Regions from separate parts of the Erythrobacter westpacificensis genome, predicted to be linked through region 4. Evidence: predicted binding sites of a transcription regulator. Region 4 holds the regulator's gene; each other region holds the start of a gene.
What was found. Region 4 encodes LexA, which represses DNA repair genes until DNA is damaged. Its sites were predicted from a motif close to GTTCCNCNCTTGTTCT; they were not measured.
Positions count from the first base shown of each region.

Region 1: a site for LexA is predicted at 2,029-2,044, ahead of recA (recombinase RecA). Genes of this name have one in related genera too.
Region 2: a site for LexA is predicted at 2,748-2,763, ahead of ABFX23_RS13580 (S24 family peptidase). Genes of this name have one in related genera too.
Region 3: a site for LexA is predicted at 2,653-2,668, ahead of ABFX23_RS05010 (putative DNA modification/repair radical SAM protein). Genes of this name have one in related genera too.

Region 1 is NZ_BAABHV010000009.1:250,598-256,563, forward strand. Features, by position in the region: gene ABFX23_RS05905 (class I SAM-dependent methyltransferase) at 1-675, opposite strand, end outside; gene recA (recombinase RecA) at 886-1,953, opposite strand; gene ABFX23_RS05915 (DUF4139 domain-containing protein) at 2,109-3,692, opposite strand; gene ABFX23_RS05920 (DUF4139 domain-containing protein) at 3,737-5,215, opposite strand; gene ABFX23_RS05925 (response regulator) at 5,308-5,966, opposite strand, start outside.
Region 2 is NZ_BAABHV010000021.1:151,719-157,684, forward strand. Features, by position in the region: gene plsX (phosphate acyltransferase PlsX) at 1-23, opposite strand, end outside; gene rpmF (50S ribosomal protein L32) at 54-236, opposite strand; gene ABFX23_RS13565 (MAPEG family protein) at 432-827, shown strand; gene ABFX23_RS13570 (MBL fold metallo-hydrolase) at 824-1,489, opposite strand; gene ABFX23_RS13575 (GNAT family N-acetyltransferase) at 1,542-2,003, shown strand; gene ABFX23_RS13580 (S24 family peptidase) at 2,007-2,639, opposite strand; gene ABFX23_RS13585 (hypothetical protein) at 2,783-2,971, shown strand; gene ABFX23_RS13590 (hypothetical protein) at 2,961-3,317, shown strand; gene ABFX23_RS13595 (aldehyde dehydrogenase family protein) at 3,314-4,753, opposite strand; gene ABFX23_RS13600 (acetolactate synthase large subunit) at 4,776-5,966, opposite strand, start outside.
Region 3 is NZ_BAABHV010000009.1:69,766-75,731, reverse strand. Features, by position in the region: gene ABFX23_RS05025 (TauD/TfdA dioxygenase family protein) at 1-649, opposite strand, end outside; gene ABFX23_RS05020 (MFS transporter) at 652-1,992, opposite strand; gene ABFX23_RS05015 (PilZ domain-containing protein) at 2,097-2,492, opposite strand; gene ABFX23_RS05010 (putative DNA modification/repair radical SAM protein) at 2,671-3,915, shown strand; gene ABFX23_RS05005 (UdgX family uracil-DNA binding protein) at 3,912-5,345, shown strand; gene ABFX23_RS05000 (error-prone DNA polymerase) at 5,355-5,966, shown strand, end outside.
Region 4 is NZ_BAABHV010000017.1:189,487-195,452, forward strand. Features, by position in the region: gene ABFX23_RS11800 (ComEC/Rec2 family competence protein) at 1-1,587, shown strand, start outside; gene lexA (transcriptional repressor LexA) at 1,653-2,324, opposite strand; gene ABFX23_RS11810 (molybdopterin molybdotransferase MoeA) at 2,395-3,600, opposite strand; gene moaC (cyclic pyranopterin monophosphate synthase MoaC) at 3,597-4,067, opposite strand; gene trpC (indole-3-glycerol phosphate synthase TrpC) at 4,135-4,923, opposite strand; gene trpD (anthranilate phosphoribosyltransferase) at 4,920-5,912, opposite strand; gene ABFX23_RS11830 (anthranilate synthase component II) at 5,909-5,966, opposite strand, start outside.

The DNA of each region.
Region 1 (5,966 bases), on a different contig from region 4:
GATGCGGCAGAAATAGGCGAAAGCATCCTCCACGGCATTTTCGCCAGCTCCGGCGATCATCGGAAAGTCGACCGCCTCGAATGCGATATCGGTCCAGCCTCCCGCCGAGAGGATGGACGTCACCCTGTCTTTGTCCGCAAAGGCGAAAGGACCAGGTGCCGCCGCGTCTATGGGGGGTGGAGCTTCCGGAAGGAGCTTGCCGACCTCGGTGAAGAACGGATTCTCGGATACATCGCGGAAGCACGAGAACATCAGTCCCGCGTCCTTCTGGGCCTGCCTGGCCAGGTTTGCAAAAGCCGCGGGGGGATCGCCGAAGAACATGACACCGTGACGGGAGATCAGGAAATCAGGCGCGGTCGCGTGATCGCTGGCCCATTCGGCGGCATCCGCCAGTATGAACCGCACGTTCCCGAGATGGCTACCCCGTTCGGTCGCCGCTTCAATGAGCTTCGGTGAGACATCTACCCCGGTGACGGTCACGTCCCGGCGTCCGCGGGCGATCGCGAGGGAGAGTTCGCCCGCGCCGCAGCCGACGTCCAGCACCTTGCGGAAGGTGAACTCCCGGGTTCTCTGGAGGAGCCGTTCGGTCAGGCGGGTAAAACTGCGATCCGTCCTGCGCCATTCTGCAGCCCAGGTCTCGCCGCTCTTGCCCTGCCACTCGCTCTTGTCGACCAACACGTTTCTCCCCTAGAGACGCCGGTGTTATCGGGCGACCCGGCACTCGGCAATGTGCAAGATGCGAAGAAGCCGGCGTTGGGGGCACGAGGGCCACCGCTCGCCGGCTCCGGTTTCGCAAGGCCATTCGGACTGGCGGTTTCCAACTATCCTGGAACACCTGGAACACAGTCCTGGACGCAAAAACCTCCGGCGGCCTTCTTGAGGAGATCAGTCTTCGGGGTCCGCGTCCGGCCCTGTCATCATCTCCTCGGCGACTTCATCGGTTTTGCCGCGGATAGCAGCCTCCAACTTGTCGCGAACTTCGGGATTCTCCTTGAGGAAGGTCTTGGCGTTCTCGCGGCCCTGGCCGATGCGAACGCTGTCGTAGCTGAACCACGAGCCGCTCTTCTCGACCACCCCGGCCTTCACGCCGAGATCGAGAATTTCGCCGATCTTCGAGATGCCCTCGCCGTACATGATGTCGAATTCGACCTGCTTGAACGGCGGGGCGACCTTGTTCTTGACCACCTTCACGCGGGTGGAGTTGCCCACCACTTCGTCGCGGTCCTTGATCTGGCCGGTGCGACGGATGTCGAGACGGACCGAGGCGTAGAACTTCAGCGCGTTGCCGCCCGTCGTCGTCTCCGGGTTGCCGTACATCACGCCGATCTTCATGCGCAGCTGATTGATGAAGATCACCATGCACTTGGAACGGTTGATCGAGCCGGTCAGCTTGCGCAGCGATTGCGACATCAGGCGCGCCTGGAGACCGACGTGGCTGTCGCCCATCTCGCCTTCGATCTCGGCACGCGGCACCAGGGCTGCAACCGAGTCGACAACGAGAATGTCGATCGCATTCGACCGCACGAGCGTATCGGTGATTTCCAGCGCCTGCTCACCCGTGTCGGGCTGCGAGACGATCAGTTCGTCGATGTCGACGCCCAGCTTCTTGGCATAGACGGGATCGAGCGCGTGCTCGGCATCGACGAAGGCAGCGGTGCCGCCGGCCTTCTGCGCCTCTGCAATGCAGTGCAGCGCCAGCGTGGTCTTGCCCGAGCTTTCAGGCCCGTAGACCTCGATCACGCGGCCCTTGGGCAGGCCGCCCACGCCAAGCGCGATATCAAGCCCGAGCGAGCCAGTGGAAATCGATTCCACCTGCATGGCTTCCTTCTGGCCCAGCTTCATTGCCGAGCCCTTGCCGAATGCGCGATCGATCTGGGCAAGTGCGGCGTCCAGCGCCTTCTGACGGTCCACGTTGGATTCCTTTTCAACCAATTTCAGATTTGCACCTGCCATGACATGGCCTCCATCTGCTTGCTAGGGTCTTGTCTAACTCTTCAACAGCAGCAGATGTACCCACTTTGTTCCATAAGAACAAGAGTGGAACAGAATTTTTGTTGGATTTCGGCCGGCAGGCTCGGATTTCCGCCATTGCTGGCGTGAAATCGCGCCTAGTCAGTGACTTCCCCAACCTGCCAATCCAGAACTCGCGTTCCGTTTGCCGGAACATTGACCAGAACGATTCGCTGGCCGTTGCGCAAACGCTCCCGCAGGCCGCGAAACCGCCACTGGCTGTTGAAGCCAAGCTGGATGCGCACGGTGACGGGATGTGGATTGGCATTGGTGAGAGTCGCGCGCGCATCCATCCAGCGCGCGCCCGCCTCACGCGGGTCCTTCGCTCCGGCATGGTTGCAGGCGACGAACACCTGCGCGGATTCGCCCAGCGAGAGTTCCACATCCTGCCCCGAAGCGTAATCGCGCAGCGTCTCCTCCGCCACCAGCAGCTCGCCGCGCGGCCCCCGCTCGAAGACCGAGACCGTGCCTGTGGGCAGTGCCACGCCGAGGCCGTGTTCGTCGTCGTTCACCGTTTCCAGCAGGAGGCGCGCAGGTGCGGGATCGGCGTTCCAGTTCCACGGGGTACAATCGCTCTCGTAAACGAGTTCGCCCTCGACGCCCTCCTCGCGCAGGAATGCGACCTGCTTCAGCCCTTGCGCGTTCACATCGACCGGCACGGGCACGCGGTAGAGCTTGAGGTCGCCCAGCTGTTCTTCCCCGGCCATCACCGGCGCTGCCGATTCCATCGCCACGCGCTGAACCCGCGAGCCGGTGACGACGATCCCGTCCGCCATCATCGCCATCGGCGGAGGGGGCGGCGGCGGAGGAGGCGGCGGCGGATAATTGATGGGTGAACCGCGCGCGGTGCTGCCGATGGGATAGCACGTAAGGCGAAGGGGCCGCGCAGTCGGCGGATCGGCAAGGTTCTCGAAATCGCTGGTCACGTTCAGCGTACCCGCAACGGCCATCAGTTCTGCGTCGGGGAAGCTCTGGCCGTTGTCGTTGAGGATCGTCAGCCAGCTCGTCAGGTCGAAACGGACATCGTCGGCGTCGCGGCCTTCGTGGAGGGTGGCGACATAGCTCGCCTCCCAGTCGAAGCCCCAGGCGAGGTAGGAGAGCGTGACCGTATATGTGCCGCCGCTGGCATCGCGGGTGTCGATGGAGAAGATCGGTTCGGACGAGAGGCCATCGGGAATGTCATCGAACGTCAGCCGTTCGGGCAGGCCGGAGCAGCGCACCGCCTCGTAGCCGTCCCGCGTTTGCAGGACGATACCGCCGTCGGCGCGGGTGCGGATGATCGCGTCCTCGCTCGCTGCCTCTCCGGTGCCCGGATTGGTGCGGGTAATGGTGACGCGGTTGCCAAGCGTGCCGTCCACCAGTGCGGCAGGGCTTAGCAGGTCGGCGTTGCGGTTCTTCTCGATCGTGCCGCCCGGCAGGCCCGTGACGATGGCGGAAACGGCGACCATGCCTTCCGCCACGCCTTCGAAACGGATGCGGGATTCCCCCGGCGGCAGGGTAACGGTGCGGGTTTCGGAAATCATCGCGAAACCCTGCGGCCAGCGCGTGTTCATCGTGCCGCCCACGCCGCGATTGGGATCGCGATAGACGGTGACGGCGAGGCTTTCCGGCTCGCTCGCCTCAACGATCACGCGATCCTGCGCGTTGGCCGCTGTCGAACAGGCCACGGCAAGAGACGCCATGACAGTCGCACTAAGCAAGGTAGGGAGGCGCACCGCCCTTCCCCTCAGAACCGCGTCTCGTAAGTCACGCGCACTTCGCGCTCGCCGTTGGCGGGCACGGAGACGCGATAGAGGCGGGTGTCGCGGTTGATCTGCTCGCCTTCCACGTCCTCGCTCACCACGCGGAAATCCCAACCCCACCAGTACTGTCCGAGGCCGTTCTGCGTGAGTTGCACCACAACCGGCTCCGGCTTGGCATTGGTGAAGGTGTATTTCATCGTGGTGCGGTAATAGTCGACTGCGCGCTCCACCTCGACTTCGCGCACCACCTGGCCATCCTCGAGCACGCGGTAGCGACGGCTCGCCTCGTATTCGGCGGCGGTGATGCGTTCGCGGTCCTCGACCTCGGCCTGCATGTAGACGTCGAAGGCATCGCCGGTGCGCAGCGACAGCGTGCTGCCCATGGGCGTGTGGCCGATGCCGTTTTCGCCGATGAACTGCGGGTTACCCTCGGCATCGCGCTGGTAGAAGCGGACGGTGCCCGCAGGCAGCGCATCGCCCAGCCCGCCTTCACGGCTGGAGTTGAAACTGATGGCGGTGGAGGCGGGGCGGAAGTCCTCATCGTTCGCCAGCCAGTAGGCGCCGATCGAATAGACGCGGCTCGCGGGCACGCCCTGCGCGTCGAGGAAGCCGACCTGCTTGGTCTGAGCGTTGGCGATCGTGGTGCGCTCTTCCAGCGGGTAAAGGTAGAAATCGCCGAGCCGCTCGCGGTCGGCAGTCTGGGTACCGGGGCGCACCATGTCGCGGCGCGGGCCTCCGCCACCATTGGGCGAGCCTGCCACGAGCAGCGTATCGGCAGCGTGGAACGTGGTGCCGGTGGTGTTGGTGAGCGTGACCCAGCCCTGCATGTCCACCGTGCCGTTCGTTTCATCGAACAGCGCGACATAGTCTGCCGTCCAGCCAAGGCCCGGCGTGAGATAGCGGATGGAGGCATCGCGCGTACCGCTGCTGGTGGAATTCAGGGTGACGGACAAGGTGGGGCGCGCGCGCAGGTTGGGCGGCACCTCGTCAAACACCACGCGCACGGGCAGGCCGTCGTCGCGCAGCACCTCGATCCGGTCGCCGATGCGCACCACCACGCCGCCCGCGGTGGAGAGGACTTCGGCCCGCTCGCGCACTTCGGTGCCGGTGGCAGGATTGGTGCGCACCAGCGTTACGGTCTGGCCGATGGCCTTTTCCATCAGCTTGGTGGGTGTCAGCAGGTCGAAGTCGAAGTTCTGCTCGACGATGGCGGTGTTCTCGGCATTGAAGCTGAGCGTTGCCGGGCGGATCTGCGCGGAGACATCGGGAAACTCGATGCGCGTTGTGCCGCGCGGGATATCGAGCCGGCGGATATCCTGCACCAGCGACTGGCCGTTCTGGTAGATGGTGACGGAAACGTCGCCCTGCGCCGTTCCCTCCTGCACCTGCTGCTGGGCCGATGCAGGCAGCGTCAGCGCGCTGGCAGCGAGAATTGCGGCTGTGGCCTGGCGGGTGAATTTCATGTCGGCAGTCCCTCCCTCTACACGACGATGATATAAGGTATCACGACCTGTATCGTACGTGAACGCCGGAATCATCCTTTGCGATCAGCACGCTAACCGCCTTTGCGCGGGTTCGCCAGCACTTCGCCAACCTTGTCGGCGATCTGCCTGACGCTGAAGGGCTTGGGGATGAAATGCATCGCCTCGATATCGATTTCGTCGCGCAACTGTCCCTCGGCATAGCCCGACATGAACAGGATCGGCAGGTCCGGATTGGTCTTGCGAATCTCGCGGGCCATGGCGGGGCCATCCATGCTGGGCATCACCACGTCGGACACGACGAGGTCGAACTCGTGCTTGCCGGACTGGACGATCTCCAGTCCCTCGTCCCCGTCGCTGGCGGTGACGATGGTGTAGCCCTGCCGCGCCAGCGCGCGCTCGGCGACGGCGCGGACCATGTCCTCGTCCTCCACCACAAGGATGCAGCCGCCGCCCGACCAGTCGCGGCCCTTCTCTTCCACCTCGGCGCGTTTCAGCTCTTCCTCGGTCGCCTCGTGAACGGGCAGGTAGATGGTGAAGCGCGCGCCCTTGATGCCGCCGTCAGGCGCCTTGGCGTTGGAGGCGAAGATGAACCCGCCTGACTGCTTGATGATGCCGTAGACGGTGGAGAGGCCGAGTCCAGTGCCCTTGCCCTGCTCCTTGGTGGTGAAGAACGGCTCGAAGATCTTGCCCAGCACGTGCTGCGGGATGCCGCCGCCGGTATCCTCCGCGA
Region 2 (5,966 bases), on a different contig from region 4:
ACCGCGATACGGGGCAGGCTCATGTGCGTACGCTCCTTGGTCCGGTTTGGACTTTAAAGGCCCTTGGGCTCGATCACCTGGCGACCGTTGTAGTGGCCGCAGGCGGTGCAAAGCATGTGCGGGCGCTTCAGCTCGCCGCAGTTGGAGCATTCGTGGAAGGCTTCCACCTTCAGCGAATCGTGCGACCGGCGATTGCCCCGGCGATGCGGTGATACTTTTCTCTTAGGGACAGCCATGGCGGCACCTGTTCCTTGAATTCGTTCAAAATCTGTGTCGGAGCCGCCCTAGGCCAAGCCAGTCCGCTGCGCAAGCGCGCCGGAAAGACCCATTCGAGGATGCGGCGAAGGCGCGCTCTTTAGCGATTTCTCGCGCAGTTGCAAGCGCCCCCCGCTCGTTATAGCGATAAGTTGGGACGAACGGGGGCTTTATAAATGCTGGAACATCATATCGGGCTGCTCAGCGTGGCCATAGCCGGACTGATCAACCTTTGGCTTTCTTGGCGCTGCGGCGCGGCGCGCGGTAAAGCGAAGGTGTTGCACGGCGACGGCGGCGATACCGCCTTGCAGCGCCATATGCGCGCCCATGCCAATTTCACGGAATACACGCCGATCGCTTTGCTGATGATCCTGGTGCTGGACTATTCCGACCAGAATCCCTGGCTCCTTGCCATCACGGCAGCGGTATTCCTGGCAGGCCGCGTACTTCACGCCGTCGGGATGCAGGCGGACAAGCCCAGCATCCCGCGCATGGTGGGTATGCTGACGACGCTGGTGCCCTACCTGATCTGGATCGTCTGGGTCGTGCTGGTGGTGTTCCAGGTCGTCTAGCCGCGCGCCATTGCAGCATCGCTGACATAGGGGTTCGTCTTCCGCTCCTGCCCGAAAGTGCTGGTAGGCCCATGACCGGGCACGAAAGTGACGTTATCGCCCAGCGGCCACAGCTTCTGGGTGATGGCGTCCAGCAGGTCCTGATGATTGCCCATGGGAAAATCGGTGCGTCCGATGCTTCCCTGGAACAGCACGTCACCCACGAAGGCGAAGCCGGTGGGGCGATGGAAGAACACCACGTGTCCCGGCGTGTGCCCGGGGCAATGCAGCACTTCCATCGTAACTTCGCCGAAGCTGACGGTGTCGCCGTCGTTGAGCCAGCGATCGGGCTCGAATATCTCGCAGGTCATCTGGAAACGCGGACCGTCGTCCTCCAGCCTGCTGATCCAGAACCGGTCGTCCTCGTGCGGTCCTTCGATGGGGAGACCAAGCTCCTTCGCCAGCATCCCGGCCTGCCCGCAGTGGTCGGCATGGCCATGTGTGAGCAGGATTTTCTCCAGCGTCACTCCGGCGCGCTGCACCGCGTCCTTCAGCTTGTCGAGATCACCCCCAGGATCGACCAGCACGCCGCGCATGGTCTTCGAACACCACACCAGCGAGCAGTTTTGCTGGAAGGCGGTAACGGGGATAATGGCGGCACGGATTGGAGCTTCTTGTGTCATGCCACGCTAGTTGGCGGTGACGCGGAGCCCTTGCAAGCCTAGACAGTACGGCATGACCGCCCTCACCTATCGCGATGCCAAGCCCGCAGACCTGCCCTTCATCGCATCCCTCGGCGATTCCGACGAGGTTGCCGCCGCTCGCGATCCGGCACGCGAAGGCATCGCAGAAGAGCAGCGCAAGGCGCTCGCGGCAATCACTGCAGATCCGAACCACCGCCTGCTTGTGGTGGAACGCGGCGGAAAGCCGGTAGGCAGCTTCCAGCTCAGTTTCATTCCCGGTGTATCGCGGCAGGGCGCGTGGCGGGGACAGATCGAGAGCGTGAGGGTGGCAAGCGCCATGCGCGGGAAAGGCGTCGGCGAAGAAATGATGCGCTGGGCGATCGATCGCTGCGCGGAAAAAGGCTGCGGCGTGGTGCAACTGACCAGCGACCGTCAGCGCGATGCTGCGCACAGGTTCTATGAGCGGCTGGGCTTCAAACCGACGCATACCGGCTTCAAGATGAAGTTGCTCTAGCGGCTAGACCCGCCCGCTCTTCCACACCACGCGCCCGATGATGGCGAACTCGTCGGCGCTCACGTCAATGGGAGGATAAGCGAGGTTCTGGCTGAGCAGCGAGAAGCGCCCGCCACCCTTGCTCGCCACGCGCTTTACCAGCAGCGACTCGTCAAGCCGAACGACGTGCACGCCGTCACGAAACGGCTGATCGCGCCGGTCGACAAGCACTTCGTCCCCTTCGCGAAGAAGCGGTTCCATCGAATCGCCAACGACCCGGATGGCGGAAAGCTTTGCGCCCTCGAGGCCCTGCTCGGTCAACCATCGTTTGGAGAACCGAAAGGCATCGAACACCCGATCCTGCGCATCCGCCGCTCCCGGACCGGCGGAAGCATCGACTTCGAGGCGAGGCGCTTCGACCCACTTGTCATCATCGCGGCGCTCGTAGGATTTATCCTTGGGCCCGCCGAGTTCCGATTCCTCCACGCCGAAAAATTGTGCGAGGATCCCTCGATCTTCTTCTTCCAGCTTCTTCGGGCTGCCTTTGGTGATATATTGCTGAAGATAGGTAGGATTACGGGAGAGCATGCGCGAAAGTGATGCGAGGCTGGTGCCCCGCTCTTTCGCCAAATCTGCCAGTTTCTCACGAGGATCCATGCTGCGCTTCCTATACTGTGATGCAAATTCCTCCTACACGATGTATTTTTCCTAGACAAGTAGGATTTCGGCGGCGACACAAGCTTCAACGAGTCGCACAAGTGGCTCGGAAAACGAGGGAAACTGGAAGAGGGGTTCGCACCATGCTCATCCGCAAAATCGAAGTATTTCTGCGCCATACGCGCATGCCGCCCACGAAGTTCGGACGCCTGGCGACACGCGATCCGCGATTCGTCCTGGACCTGCGCAATGGCCGCACTCCGCGTGCATCAACGGAAAAACGGGTGGAACATTTCATGAACAAATATCGGGAGACTACCGGTGCATACTGATCAGATCACCCCTCCTCCGGCAAAGCGCCGGGGCCAGCGTGGCCCGCGCGAACAGCTGGCCGATGCCCTGCGCGCTCTCGCAGACGGCAAGGGCCGGATTACGCGGCACTCGGAAAAAGGCTGGGCCAGCATAACCTTCGCCGGGGCGCGTCACCGGGTGGAGATGGTTTTCGAAGGCGAGGACGCAGTCAATGCAGGAGAGTGCTTCATCGCCTTCCTGCCCGAGCATGAGTTTGCCATTCGCGGCCAACTTGTCGCCGATGCCGCCGTGGTGGAGGCAAGCAGCACCACCCAGCCGCCCAAACTGTCGGTAACCTGCGAAGTGCTGCTGCTGGAGGAAAGCTAGATCCGCCGGATCACAAGGTTCCGGATCTCGGTCATGTCTTCCATGGCAAAGCGGATGCCCTCGCGGCCGAGACCGGAATCCTTCACGCCGCCATATGGCATGTTGTCCACGCGGTAGCTGGACACGTCGTTCACCACCACACCGCCGACATCCAGCGTGTCCCACGCATCCAGCACCTGGTGGATATCGCGCGTGAAGATGCCCGCCTGGAGGCCGAACTTGCTGTCGTTTACCTGGTCTAGAGCTTCGTAGAAGTCGGAGAACTTCGACAGGTTCGCCAGCGGACCGAAGGCCTCTTCCTTGCTGGCGTTGCAACCGCGCGGGACGTTTTCCAGCAGGGTCGCTTCCAGCATGTTGCCGTTCGACAATCCGCCGCCACAAAGCAGTTTTGCGCCAGCTTCTATGGCCTCGTCGATCCAGCCCTTCAGTCGCCCGGCTTCCTTGTCGGAGATCATCGGCCCGATGAAAGTGTCCCGATCCTTGGGATCGCCCGCCACGAGGGTCTTGGTCTTCGCCACCAACATATCCTTGAACTCGTCGTAGATATCCTCGTGAATGATGATGCGCTGCACGCCAATGCAGCTCTGGCCGCTCTGGTAGAAGGCACCGAAGATGATGCGTTCCAGCGCATGATCGAGGTCCGCATCCTTGTCGACCACCACGGCCGCATTGCCCCCGAGTTCTAGGATGACGGGCTTCTTGCCCGCCTTCGCTTTCAGGTCCCAGCCCACGCCGGGCGAGCCCGTGAAGCTGAGCAGCTTGAGGCGTTCGTCTTCGGTAAAAAGGTCCGCCCCGTCGCGACTGGCGGGAAGGACGGAGAACGCCCCTTCGGGCAGGATATCGCATTCGGCCAGCACCTCGCCCATGATGATGGTGCCCAGCGGCGTCTTCGATGCAGGTTTGATGATGAATGGGCATCCGACCGCGATGGCGGGCGCGATCTTGTGCGCGGCAAGGTTCAGCGGGAAATTGAACGGGCTGATGAAGCTGCACGGCCCGATCGGCACCCGCTTCCACATACCCATGTAGCCCTTGGCGCGCGCGGAGATGTCCAACGGCTGCACCTCGCCGTAGTTGCGCGTCGATTCCTCGGCGGCGATGCGGAAAGTGTCGATCAGCCGGTCGACTTCGCCCTCGGCATCCTTGATCGGCTTGCCCGCCTCCACGCACAGCGAATAGGCGAGCTCGTCGTAACGTTCGCGGAATTGCTCGACACAGTGTTGCAGCACGGCCTGCTTCTCATAGCTGGCGAGCTTCGCCATCGACTCCGTCGCCCGCACCGTTCCTGCAATCGCCTCCTCGATGATATCGGGCGTGGCCAGCGCGGTGCGAAAGGCGACCTCGCCCGTGTACTTGTCGGTCACTTCGAGGTCGGTGTTGGGCTGCACCGCCTTGTTGTTCAGGTAGAGCGGATAAACGTCCTTGAGTTCGGCCATGATGTCCTCCTGACGATACCACTCAGAGCTTGGCACTCAGTTCCTTGATGTCGTGATTTAGTATCTGGTCGTTCTCGGAATAATCCACCGGGCAATCGATCAGGTGCACGCCATCGGTCGACAGGCAGTGGTCCAGCACTTCCTTCAGGTGATCGGCGCTTTCAACGCGGTGACCCTTGGCGCCGTAGCTTTGCGCATATTGCACGAAATCGGGGTTGCCGTAGGTCAGGCCCCAGTCCTTGAAGCCCATGTTCGCCTGTTTCCAGCGGATCATGCCATAGGCATCGTCGCGCAGGATCAGCACGGTCATGTTGAGGCCGAGGCGGACCGCGGTTTCCATCTCCTGGCTGTTCATCATGAACCCGCCATCGCCGCAGATCGCCATCACCTTGCGGCCGGGATAGACCATCGCGCTCATCATGGCAGACGGCAGCCCCGCCCCCATGGTAGCAAGCGCATTGTCGAGCAGCACGGTGTTGGGCAGGTATGCGGTGTAATTACGTGCGAACCAGATCTTGTAGACGCCGTTGTCGAGGCAGATGATCCCGTCTTCGGGCATGGCATGGCGGATCTGCTGCACGAGATGTGGCGGGAAGATCGGGAACCGCGCATCGTCCGCCAGCGGGGCGGTATGCTCCTTCTCGGCAGTGCGATAGGCCAGGATGTGGTCGAAGTTCCACTTGCCCTGCGGCACCACGTCTTCCTTGATCTGCCAGATGGCATTGGCGATATCGCCGATCACCTCGATCTGCGGGAAGTAGACCGGGTCCACTTCGGCGGTCTTGGTGGAGACGTGGATGACCGTCGGCCCGCCCGGTTTCATGAAGAACGGCGGCTTCTCGATCACGTCGTGCCCGATGTTCACGATACAGTCCGAATCCTCGATTGCGCGGTGGACAAAGTCCCCGGCAGACAGCGCCGCGCAGCCGAGGAACAGCGGATGCCGCTCGTCGATCACGCCCTTGCCCATCTGGGTGGTGACAAAGGGGATGCCGGTCTTCTCGATGAACTGGTGCAGCATCCGTCCGGTCATCTTGCGATTGGCACCCGCGCCGATCACCAGCACCGGCGACTTCGCTTCCTCCAGCGCCTGCACCGCCATTCGTACGGCTTTCGGCTCGGCCGAGGGGCGACGCGCTACCGAGCGTGGGATGGGGCGGCTGTCGGTCAGTTCCTCGGCGATGTCTTCGGGGAACTCGAGGTGCACCGCGCC
Region 3 (5,966 bases), on a different contig from region 4:
ACAGCTTGCGACCGCTTTCGGGATGGGTTCGCACTAGCGGGTGCTCGACCTCGTAATGCGCGGCTTCCGTGGGCGATGATTTCATCGAACTGTCCTTGCTCCAGTCCATCGACTTGGTGCCGTAGATCAGCGCGGGCGTGTGGATCACGGTGAGCGGATCGATCATCGCGCGGTAGCCTGGAGATAGGTCTTCGTAAGCAAGGTAGAGGTTCGACCATAGCGTGTCTCCGCCAACGGGCGGCACCTCCTTGGCGTAAAGGATGGAACCGAGTGGCGGTTCAGGCAGGTAGGTCACGTCGCCATGCCACGCCCCGCCGAAATTGCGCGTGTCGGTGGGTTCCTGTCGCACTTCGATGATGTCCGGGTACTCGTCCATTCCCTTCACCTGGTCGTGCTGGTTCAGCGTACCGAACCGCTTGGCGAAGGCGAGGTGCTGCTCGGGCGAGAAATCCTGCTCGCGGAAGAAGATCACCTGGTGCTCGATCAGCGCGCGGCGGATTTCGGCGATGGTGGCATCATCCTGTTCCTGCGCGATGTCGACCCCGCCGATGACGGCGCCCAGCGCGCCTGCGTAGGGTGTGACGGTTATGCGCTCGTATTCGCCGCCAAGGTTTTGCGGGCTGATACGGCGACCTGCGATAACGACCATGGTTAGGACTCCTTCTTGCGGGCGGGCGGGATGTGGTTGTCGATGATGAATGCGGCGGGGAACACCAGCAGTGCGATCGCGATCAGCGTGGCGAAATAGATCACGAAGCTGTCGCCCCCCAGGTTCAGCAGCCAGCCTCCTGCAAAGACCATTGCGATGGAAAACACGCGGCCGGAGGTGATGACGAAGCCTATCCCACCGGAACGGCAGGCCGAGGGGTAGCCATAGGCCATGACGACGTAGAACAGCGAGATCATCATGGAGACGAGGCCGACTGCAAGTCCTTCGAGAACGACGATGACGTTGATCTGCGATGGCGAGGGCGGCCCTTCCAGCCCCTCCACCATGAACGCCAGTGCGACGATAGTACCGGTAATCAGCATGGCTCCGCCAAGGATCATTGCGCGCGAGCCGAAAGTGCGCACGGTGAAGCCCGCAGATATGCCGCCGATCATCGAGAGAATGCCTTGCCACGATGTCGCTCGCAGCGCCTCCTCCAGCGTGAAGCCGGCAGAGGTGAGCAGTTCGGTCGTCCAGTTCAGCAGTCCGTAGACGAGGGTCGTCGCGGCGGAGAAGCTGACGAACATGGCGATGTTGAGCCGCGTGTTGCGCTGGTGGAAAATGCCGATGCGCTCGCCCGTCTCGGCGAAATCCGCATCCTCGGGTTCGGGCGCGAGTTCGATGTCGCTGTCGATCACGCGCGCGGCGCTTTTCTGCGCTGCATCGGTATTGCCCTTGGCAAGGTAAAAGGCAGGCGGCTCACGCAGTACCAATCGCATAAGCGCGCCAAAAACGAGTGATCCCACGCCGAATATGACGAACGCCCCGCGCCAGCCGTGGTCCGGTAGCAGGAGTGGAAGCAGTTCGGCTGCCACCGTGATGCCGACCGGGATGCCAACCGAGAGCAATGCGATGGCGTGCGGTCGATGGCGGTCGGAAACCCAGTCGCTCACCAGCGCGAGGGCGTTGGGATAGGCGGCGCCGAAACCCAGCCCGCCGATGGCGCGCACTGCGCTCATTTCCCATACGGTGTTCGTGTAGGCGGCCGCGATGGTTGTGGAGCCGAAGATGAGTGAGGCGATGAACAGCGTGTTCAACCGCCCGATCCTGTCCCCCAGAAGGCCGCCCAGAATGGATCCGAAACCCATGCCGAACAGCGACGCGGCAAGCGCGGGGCCGAACAACGCGCGGTCGATCTGCCATTCGTCGAGGATCAGCGGCGTCACCAGCGCCAGCGATTGCAGGTCTATCCCGTCGATCACCAGGAAGGCGAGGCCGAACGCGGCAACCACGATCTGGAACGGGCGCAGCGGCGCATCGGCAATCGCCGCGCTGAATGGCATTCGCTTCAATCGGCCTCTCCCAAGGCATACCTCTCTTGCGGAGGCAATCGGGAAAGTTGTGTCACGCCAATTGCAGCGCGTCCAGACTGAAGATTGACTCTGTCCTAGCCGACGAAGCGCGTGGGCGGGCGGGGAATGCCTCCGTTTCTGTCGTCATCGGTAGCCCGGTGAACCAGGCGCGGACCTGTGCCCGCTTCCTCGATCAGTTCATCGAGCACGCGCTGGGGCAGGGGGCGGTCGAATTCCACGCCGCACATTCCCGGCTTCGTCCAGATCACGTGGCAGTAGGCTTCGTGCAGGCTCCAGTCGAGGATCGCGGAAACGCCCTTGGCCGGTGGATCCTGTGTCGTCAGGCGAGCACCTGTGGTGGAGATGTCGAACAGACGTCCGCTGCGGTTGCCGCTGGGCATCAACATCGTGGCAAGGCAATCCACGCGCGTTCGCGGCCCGCTGCGTCGCTCGGGAGCGGACACGGGTTTCGTGCGCGCGAACAGTTTCATGGCTTGCCCCTTTTTCTCATGAACGCCCTGCGTGCGGCAAGGTTGGTTAAACCCGCCCCAAGATGCGTGGTTAATTCCACTTTTCTCCGGGTCGCGTCCTTGGACAATTCACCGCGGAGTTATCGCGAGTTAGCGGCAATGGCTTGGCGAATCGCGCACAAGAACATATAAGGAACAAATGGCCGCGCTCGAAACCATCCAGAAGCTGGAAATCCTTGCCGATGCAGCGAAATACGATGCCTCCTGCGCGTCGTCGGGAACGGCGAAGCGCAACTCCACGGGCGGCAAGGGTGTCGGTTCGACAGAAGGCATGGGCATCTGCCACGCCTACGCGCCCGATGGTCGGTGCATTTCGCTGCTGAAGATCCTGCTGACCAACCACTGCATCTTCGATTGCCACTACTGCATCAATCGCAAGAGTTCGAACGTGCGCCGCGCGAAGTTCACTCCGCGCGAAGTGGCGGACCTGACGCTCACCTTCTACCGCCGCAACTATATCGAGGGGCTGTTTCTCTCTTCCGGTATCATCAAGAGCTCCAACCACACGATGGAACTGCTGGTGGAAACCGCACGTATCCTGCGCGAGGAGCACGATTTTCGCGGCTACATCCACCTCAAGACCATTCCCGAAGCGGACCCGGAACTCGCGCACCAGGCGGGCCTCTATGCAGACCGCGTTTCCATAAACGTCGAACTGCCCACCGACACCGGGCTGACGCGCCTCGCGCCGGACAAGAATTCGCGCCAGATCGAAGGTGCAATGGGTGGCATGAAGATGGCGATCCGCCAGTCGAAGGACGAGCGCAAGCGGTTCAGGCACGCGCCGCGTTTCGCTCCGGGTGGCCAGTCGACACAGATGATCGTGGGTGCCGATGCCGCGACCGACAGCGATATCGTGGGCAAGGCCAGCCGCCTCTACGGCAATTTCAAGCTGCGCCGCGTCTATTACAGCGCCTTCTCACCCATTCCCGATGCCAGCGCAGTGCTTCCCCTGAAGCGCCCGCCTCTGATGCGTGAGCACCGGCTTTACCAGTCGGACTGGCTGATGCGCTTCTATGGCTTTGCTCCACAGGAAGTGATGCAGGCGACCGAGGCGGACGGGAATCTGCCGCTCGACATCGATCCCAAGCTGGCCTGGGCGCTGAAATTTCGCGGTCGTTTCCCGGTGGACGTAAATCGCGCGAGCCGCGAAGACCTGCTGCGTGTGCCGGGGCTGGGTACGCGGGCCGTGGGGCAGATCCTCGCCTCGCGCCGTCATCGCACCTTGCGGCTGGACGATGTGGCGAAGCTGACGGTGTCCGTGGCGAAAGTGCGTCCGTTCATCTGCACCGCCGACTGGCGGCCCACGCTGCTGACAGACCGGGCGGATTTGCGCAGCCTGCTTGCGCCCAGGCAGGAGCAACTGGAACTGTTCGCGGCATGACTGCGCTCCAGCACGTAAAGCTCGGCACCTATTACGTGGTGCACCTGCCCGAGCCGGACGACTTCGCCTTCTGGCGGGAGCGGGCGCGGCAGTTGATCCAGTGCGATGTGCCGCCCGACCGTGTCGCTTGGGTGGAGCCGGGCGGTAATGGCTCGCTGTTCAGTCACGGCGACAAGCGGCTGCCTGTGCCCGAGGACGACAAGCGCATCATTCGCGCCAGCAAGCGGTTCCTTTCGATTGCCAGGAATGTCGCTCATCATTCTGACCCAGAACGATTTTCCCTTCTTTATGCGATGCTGTGGCGTTTGCAGTCCAACCCGCGGCTGATGGAGGACAAGGCCGATAGCCAGGTGCGCCGGCTGGAGGACATGGACAAGGCCGTGCGCCGCGATGCACACAAGATGCATGCCTTCGTCCGCTTCCGCATGGTGGAGGACGAGGAGGGGAACGAGCATTACGTCGCCTGGTTCGAGCCCGATCATCACATCGTGCGGCGCGAGGCGGGCTTCTTCGTGCGCCGCTTTGCCAACATGCACTGGTCCATCCTGACGCCGAAGGGCTGCATCCACTGGGATGGTGAGACGCTGCGCGAAAGCGGACCTGCGCAGAAGTCCGACGCACCGCAGGGCGATCCGGCGGAGGACCTGTGGCGCAAGTATTACGCATCCATCTTCAACCCCGCGCGTTTGAAGATCGGGGCCATGCTGAAGGAAATGCCCCGCAAGTACTGGAAGAACATGCCCGAAGCCGCCCTGATTCCGGAGCTGGTGGCAGGCGCGCAGAAGCGGGAGAGCGAAATGGTGGATGCAGGCGCACTCGAGTTTGAGGACCGGCCCGAGACGCTGGAAGCGATCGACAAGGCCATCCACGCTTGCCGCAAATGCCCCATCGGCAATCTCGACAACCAGGCGGTGATGGGGGAGGGGCCGGACGATGCCGCTCTGATGATCGTGGGCGAGCAGCCCGGCGATCAGGAAGACCAGACCGGAAAGCCCTTCGTCGGCCCGGCGGGGCAAGTGCTTGATGCCGGGCTGGAGCAGGCCGGGATCGAGCGGCGCGAGGCCTATGTCACCAATGCGGTGAAGCATTTCAAATATGTCCAGCGCGGCAAGCGCCGTCTGCACCAGTCGCCCACCGCGAAGGAGATTGACGTGTGCCGCTGGTGGCACGAGGCCGAGCGCGCCATCGTGAAGCCCAAGGTGGTGCTGGCCCTTGGTGCCAGTGCAGCGCGCGCGATGCTGGGCAAGACGGTGAGCATTTCGAAAGTGCGCGGCGAGCCCATTGCGCTCGACGATGGCAGCGAGCTGTGGGTGACGGCACACCCGTCATACCTCCTGCGCCTCGATGGTGAGGCCAAGGCGGAGCAGGAACGTCTGTTCGCGGCCGATCTGGCGGCGGTGAAGGAGCGGCTCGCGGAACTGGCGCAGTGATAGCGTGACGTGCCCGACAGCGATCTCCTCCCCAAGCGCACGATCGAGCTCGACCCCGATCAGGTAGACGCACCGCCGTACGCGGCCTTCGTCGAACTCGGTCTCGTCAGTTGCTTCACATTCCTGCGCGGTGCGTCCGATGCAGTGGACCTAGTGCTGACTGCGCGCAGCCTCGGCTACGATGCCATCGGGATCGCCGATGCCAATTCGATGGCCGGCGTCGTGCGCGTGCACACGGAAGCGAAAACGCTGAAGATGCGGCCGGTGATCGGGTGCCGCATCGAAACCGTCGAGGGTCTTGCCTTCCTCGCCTATCCTAGAAACCGCGCTGCCTACGGGCGGCTCACCACGCTGATATCCGCAGGTCGCATGGCGACGCTGGACGGTGGGTGGCAGGACAAGGGCGTGTGCGAGATCAGTTTGCAGATGCTCGCCCGCCATGCCGAGGACGTACAACTGGTCCTCGTTCCCCCGCGCACTTTCGAGGAGAGCTTCACCGTGCCGGGCTGGGCCAGCAATGTCGTGGCGCTGGACGGCACGCTGCGCGAGGGCGCAGTGACGGGCACCCTGTCCGACATCCTGCCGCACCTTGTCGCCGGATTGTCTACGCTGCGCCACCTT
Region 4 (5,966 bases):
CCGCCCATGCTGCCCGGGAGGTACGATTTCGCCCGCACCGCCTGGTTCGAGGGGTTCGCCGCAACCGGTAGCGTTCAGGGAGATGTGCGCGTGGTGGAAACATCAGTGCGGAACGGCGATTTTATCGCGGGCTTGCAGCGCCAGTTATCGGGCCACGTGCGGGAAAACCTCGGCGGGTCGGCAGGGAGCATCGCGGCGGCCTTCGCCAGCGGAGACCGTGGCGCCATCAGCGAAGCGGACGAGGACGCCATGCGCGATGCAGGGCTTACCCACCTGCTCTCGATCAGCGGGTTGCACGTGAGCGCCGTGATCGCGGGCACGTACCTGCTGGCGATACGCCTGCTGGCATTGTGGCCGTGGCTCGTCCTTCGTGTCCGCCTGCCCGTCGCCGCAGCGGCGATCGCTGCTCTTGGCGGCATCGGATATACCCTCCTTACCGGTGCACAGGTACCCACGGTGAGAAGCTGCATTGCCGCGCTGCTCGTCTTGGGGGCGCTTGCGCTGGGGCGCGAGCCGCTGTCGCTGCGGATGGTGGCTGTCGCGGCGGTCGCCGTGCTGCTGATGTGGCCGGAAAGTCTGGTCGGCCCCAGTTTCCAGATGAGCTTCGCCGCCGTCATCGCGATTGTAGCCTTGCACAACGCGGAGCCTGTGAAACGCTTTCTGGCGCCGCGGGAGGAGAGCCGCGCTGCGTGGCTCGGTCGGCGGACGCTGATGCTGCTTTTGACAGGCATGGTCATCGAGATCGCACTGATGCCGATCGTACTGTTCCACTTCCATCGCGCGGGCGTTTACGGGGCGCTGGCAAACGTCATTTCCATCCCCCTCGTCACGTTCATATCGATGCCGTTGATCGCCGTTGCACTGGTGATGGATGTGGTCGGTCTCGGAGCGCCCTTCTGGTGGTTGGTCGGTGTCTCGCTCGATCTGCTGATCGGCATCGCCCATTTCACCAGCAGTCAGCCTGGTGCGGTAAAGCTGATCCCCCAGATTACCGGTTTTACCTTCGCGCTGTTCGTCGCGGGCGGTTTGTGGCTGGCATTGTGGCGGGGAAGGGCACGGTTGTGGGGTCTTCTGCCCACGGCGTTCGCCACGCTCATGCTGGTCCTGACCCCGATCCCGGACGTCCTGATATCAAGCGACGGACGGCATGTCGGCGTTACCGGAGAGGACGAGCGCCTTCTCGTCCTGCGCGACACGCGCAGCGATTACACGCGCGACAACCTCCTGGAACTTGCCGGGGTAGAGGGCGAACCCATTCCCATGGCTGAATGGCCCGACGCGGATTGCACTGCGGATTTCTGCGTAGTGACCCTTGAACGGGGCGGACGCTCGTGGAGCATCCTGATGAGCCGGAGCCGCAACATCGTTGGCGAACGGGCCCTTGCGGCGGCTTGCGAGCGCGCTGATATCGTCGTTTCCGATCGATGGCTGCCCCGCAGCTGCACGCCAAGGTGGCTGCGTGCCGACGCACGAATGCTTTCCCAGACCGGCGGTTTGGCTATCGTCCTGGGCAAGGAGCCCGAGGTCCGGAGCGTTGCCGACAGGCAGGGCGATCATGGCTGGTGGCGAGGCCGGGAGGCTGATTGACGCACAGAGAAAAGGCGGCATCCTTGCCGGACGCCGCCTCTTATGAATTCGTCAGGATCGAAACCTCAGTGGTAGCGCCGCAGCAGCCCGGCGAGTTTGCCCTGCACCTTGACCTGGCGATCTTCGTAGACTTGCGGATCGTACGATGCGTTTGCGGGATCGAGGCGGATCTTGCCACCATCGTGGTAAAGGTACTTCAACGTGGCTTCCTCGTCGTTCACCAGCGCCACGACAATGTCGCCGTCACGCGCCGTATCCGCCTTCTTCACGAGAGCGAAGTCGCCATCGAAGATACCCGCTTCCACCATCGAATCGCCGGAGACTTCCAGCGCGTAATGCTCGCCCGAGCCGAGCAGGGCGGCGGGCACCGGCAATGTTTGAGAATCCTCCAGCGCCTCTATCGGGACACCGGCAGCGATGCGGCCATGCAAAGGAATCTCGATCACGTCGTTCGCCGGCTCGGGCTGGCTTGGAGGCGGGGTGGTCGCCTTTGCAACCGGATCAATTGGCTTTCCGCCGAGATTTTCCGGCATCTTCACCACTTCAAGAGCACGGGCACGGTTCGGCAGGCGCCGAATGAAGCCACGTTCCTCCAGCGCAGAGATCAGGCGGTGAACGCCTGACTTGCTCTTCAGGTCGAGCGCTTCCTTCATCTCCTCGAAACTGGGAGAGATACCGCTTTCTTCCAGACGGCGGTGAATGAACAGCAGCAATTCGTGTTGCTTGGCAGTCAACATGGGCAAGCCCCTCATTAATGTTCCACATCAGGAACGAATAAGGAACAATTAAGAAACAGATCTGGTCAAGTCAAGCGATACCGCCATTTCGGATGCGATAGATTTCCACGGAGTCATTGGCCTTCGTCGGCGGAGCACCGATATCCCTGCGGATCAGCACATCCGCGGCAGCAAGTGCCCGAAGGGCGCTGCTATCCTGCTCCTCGATCAGTTCGACTTTGCCGTTGACGATGCGGCCCCGCAAGAACTCCGTGCGTTTGCCGCCAGCGGGCAGCGGTGTGAGGCAGGCCATTGCAACGGGGTGGGGCAACATATCCAGCGCACCCGCCATCCTTCGCAACAAAGGCAACAGGAAAAGATAGGCCGTAACGAAGCTGGAAACCGGATTGCCGGGGAGGCCCAGAATGACCTGATTGGCCCGTCGCGCAACCATCAGGGGCTTGCCCGGTTTCATCGCGACGCGCCAGAAATCGATCGTCGCGCCCCATCTTTCCAGTGCGGGTTTCACCAGATCGTGATCGCCGACCGAAGCGCCGCCGCTGGTGACGATGACGTCGGCGCGGGCGGCGCTTTCAAGCCCGCCGAGCATTGCGTCCATCGTATCCTTGACAGGACCGATGCGTAGACATTCCGAAACGAAAGGCCGGGCGAGCGCAGCTATGGCCGGACCATTACTGGCCGGGATCTGGTGCGCCTCGCACTTCTCGGGATCGGCGCCCAGTTCGTCACCACTGTCCAGAACGGCTATAGAGGGCAGCCGATGAACCGGCAGAACGCCGTGCCCACCCGATAGGGCAAGCGCGAGCTGGGCGGGGCTGATACGCGCGCCCTTTCGCAGCAGCGTTTCACCTGCCTCGAAATCGAAACCGGCGCGGCGAATGTGGCGAGGTGTCGGGTTGCCTTCGTCATTCAGCGATAGGGTATCGCCTTCGCGGGTCGCATTCTCCTGCAGCAGGACCGCGTCTGAGCCGTGGGGCATGATCGCCCCGGTTGAGATTCGGACAGCTTCTCCCGTCGCCAGCGTGCCGGAAAAGGGGTGGCCTGCCGCGCTTTCGCCGACGATGCGCCAGGGGCCGGAATGATCTCCGGCAGCGATCGCGTAGCCATCCATGGCTGAAAGGTCCGCGCTCGGCTGCGTGCGCCGCGCCTCGATATCCTCTGCCAGGCACCGGCCCACGGCGTCGGCAGCGACGATCCCTTCCGTAGGCAAGGGGGAAACCAGCGCGCAGAGGCGCTGCTGGGCCTCTTCAACGGGTATTGGTGCGGGCAGGCTCACTCGGCGCGCCAGTCGCCGCTTTTTCCGCCGGTTTTCTCCAGCAGGCGAACTTGTTCGATGACCATCCCTTTCTCCAGCGCCTTCGCCATGTCGTACAGCGTCAGCAAGGCGATGGAGGCAGCGGTCAGAGCTTCCATCTCGACTCCGGTCTTGCCGGTGAGGGCGGCGCGGGCCGTCACTTCGACCGCGTCGTTCGAGAAGGTGAAATCCACGCTTACGCTATCGAGCGCGAGCGGGTGGCAGAGCGGGATGAGTTCGCCGGTCTTCTTGGCCGCCATGATGCCGGCGATACGCGCGGCGGACAGCACATCGCCCTTCGGACCGCTACCTTCGCGCACCGCCTTCAGGGTGGCCGGCGCCATCCGGATACGACCTCCTGCCGCCGCGCTGCGCACGGTTTCCGCCTTGCCGCCCACATCCACCATGCGCGCGGCACCCTTGTCATCAAGATGGGTAAGATTGCTCATGCCGGCGACCTATCCCAGAATTGCCGGAATGGGCAACACAATGCGCGACGACAATCGGCTCTCGGACCTAGCCGTACAGGAGCGCCCGCGTGGCAGCTTCAACATCACTTTGCCGCATCAGGCTTTCGCCGACGAGGAAGCAGCGAACGCCCGACCCGGCGAGGCGCTGGCAATCGGCGTGGGTGTTGATCCCGCTTTCGCCGACGAGAAGCGCGCCTTCGGGTGCAAGTCTTGCAAGGCGTTCGGTCGTAGCGAGGTCGGTAGTGAAGGTCTTCAGGTCGCGATTGTTGACCCCGATCAGCCGTGACGTCAGGTGCAGCCCAGCGCGCTCCATCTCGGCCTCGTCGTGCACTTCGACCAGCACGTCCATGCCGTAATCGAGCGCTGCCGCTTCGATCTCCGCCATGAGGCCGTTGTCCAGTGCAGCCACGATGATGAGAATAGCGTCGGCGCCCAGCGCGCGGCTCTCGGCAACCTGCCAGGGATCGACCATGAAATCCTTGCGCAGCACCGGCAGTTCGCACGATGCCCGCGCTTCCAGCAGATAGTCCTCGTGCCCCTGGAAATAGGGCGCATCGGTGAGGACGGAAAGACACGCGGCACCGCCCGCTGCGTAGTCCATCGCGTGCTGGTGCGGGCGAAAATCCTCGCGGATCAGGCCCTTGGAGGGAGAGGCCTTCTTTACCTCCGCAATCAAGCCGAAACCATCGGCAGACTTCGCTTCCAGGGCCCCGTGGAAACCGCGCGGCGCGCTCGCTTCGGCAGCCAAACGATCGAGATCGGCCTGCGTTTGCGCAGTCTTGCGAGCGCGCACTTCTTCGCGCTTCGTGGCGCAGATTTCTTCCAGCTTGTTCATTTCGCGGCCGCAATCCAGCAGTCGAGCAACGCCTTGGCGAGTCCCTTGTCCAAAGCCTCGGCTGCTTCCTCCACGCCTTCCTCCCAGCTTTCGACTTCGCCAGCCACGATTAGCGAGCCTGCCGCGTTGAACAGTACGGCATCGCGATAGGGCCCGGGCGCGCCCTGGAGGAGGGCCTGAAGCGCCTTGGCGTTGTGCTCCGGATCGCCGCCACGGATGGCTTCGACGGGGGCGTGGCGCAACCCTGCGTCCTCGGCACGAACGCGTTTCATCTGCACTTCGCGGCCCTGCACGTCAGCAACTTCGTTGCCTTCATCGAGGCTGAGCTCGTCGAGCCCCTCGTCGCCCGAGACGATAAAGGTGCGCTCCGTGCCGAGCCGGGCCATGGCGCTGGCGTAGATCGGCACGTAGGCAGGCCGCGCAATGCCGATAAGTTGGCGGCGCACACGCGCGGGATTGGACAGCGGACCCATCAGGTTGAAGATCGTGCGCTTGGCCAGCTTCTGGCGAATGGGCTGGATGCGCGCCATGGCCGGATGGTGGTTCTTGGCGAAGAGGAAACAGATCCCGATCTCGCGCAAGGTGTGCTCTGCCGTGCGACCGGCGGCCTCCATGTCCAGGCCAAGCGCTTCGAGTGTATCCGCCGCCCCGGCCTTGCTGCTAGCCGCGCGATTGCCATGTTTGGCAACCGGCACGCCGCAAGCCGCGACTACGAGCGAGACTGCCGTAGACACGTTCAGCGTATGGTGCCCGTCGCCGCCCGTACCGCACACGTCGATGGCGTTCTCCGGGGCTTCGATGGGGATGAGGCGTTCGCGCATGGCGCGCGCGGCGCCGGTGATTTCCTCGGCGTGCTCGCCGCGGTCCGACATGGTGGACAGGAAGCTGACAATCTCCTCTTCGGAGGGCTTGCCATCCAGCATGTCGCCAAAGGCCTGCTCTGCCTCGGCTTCGCTCAGCGGATGATCGGCGGGGGGAAGTATGCTCATGCCACCAGCCTTTCGGGCAGGCTCACTTCGATGTCACAGATGCGGCAGAAGTTT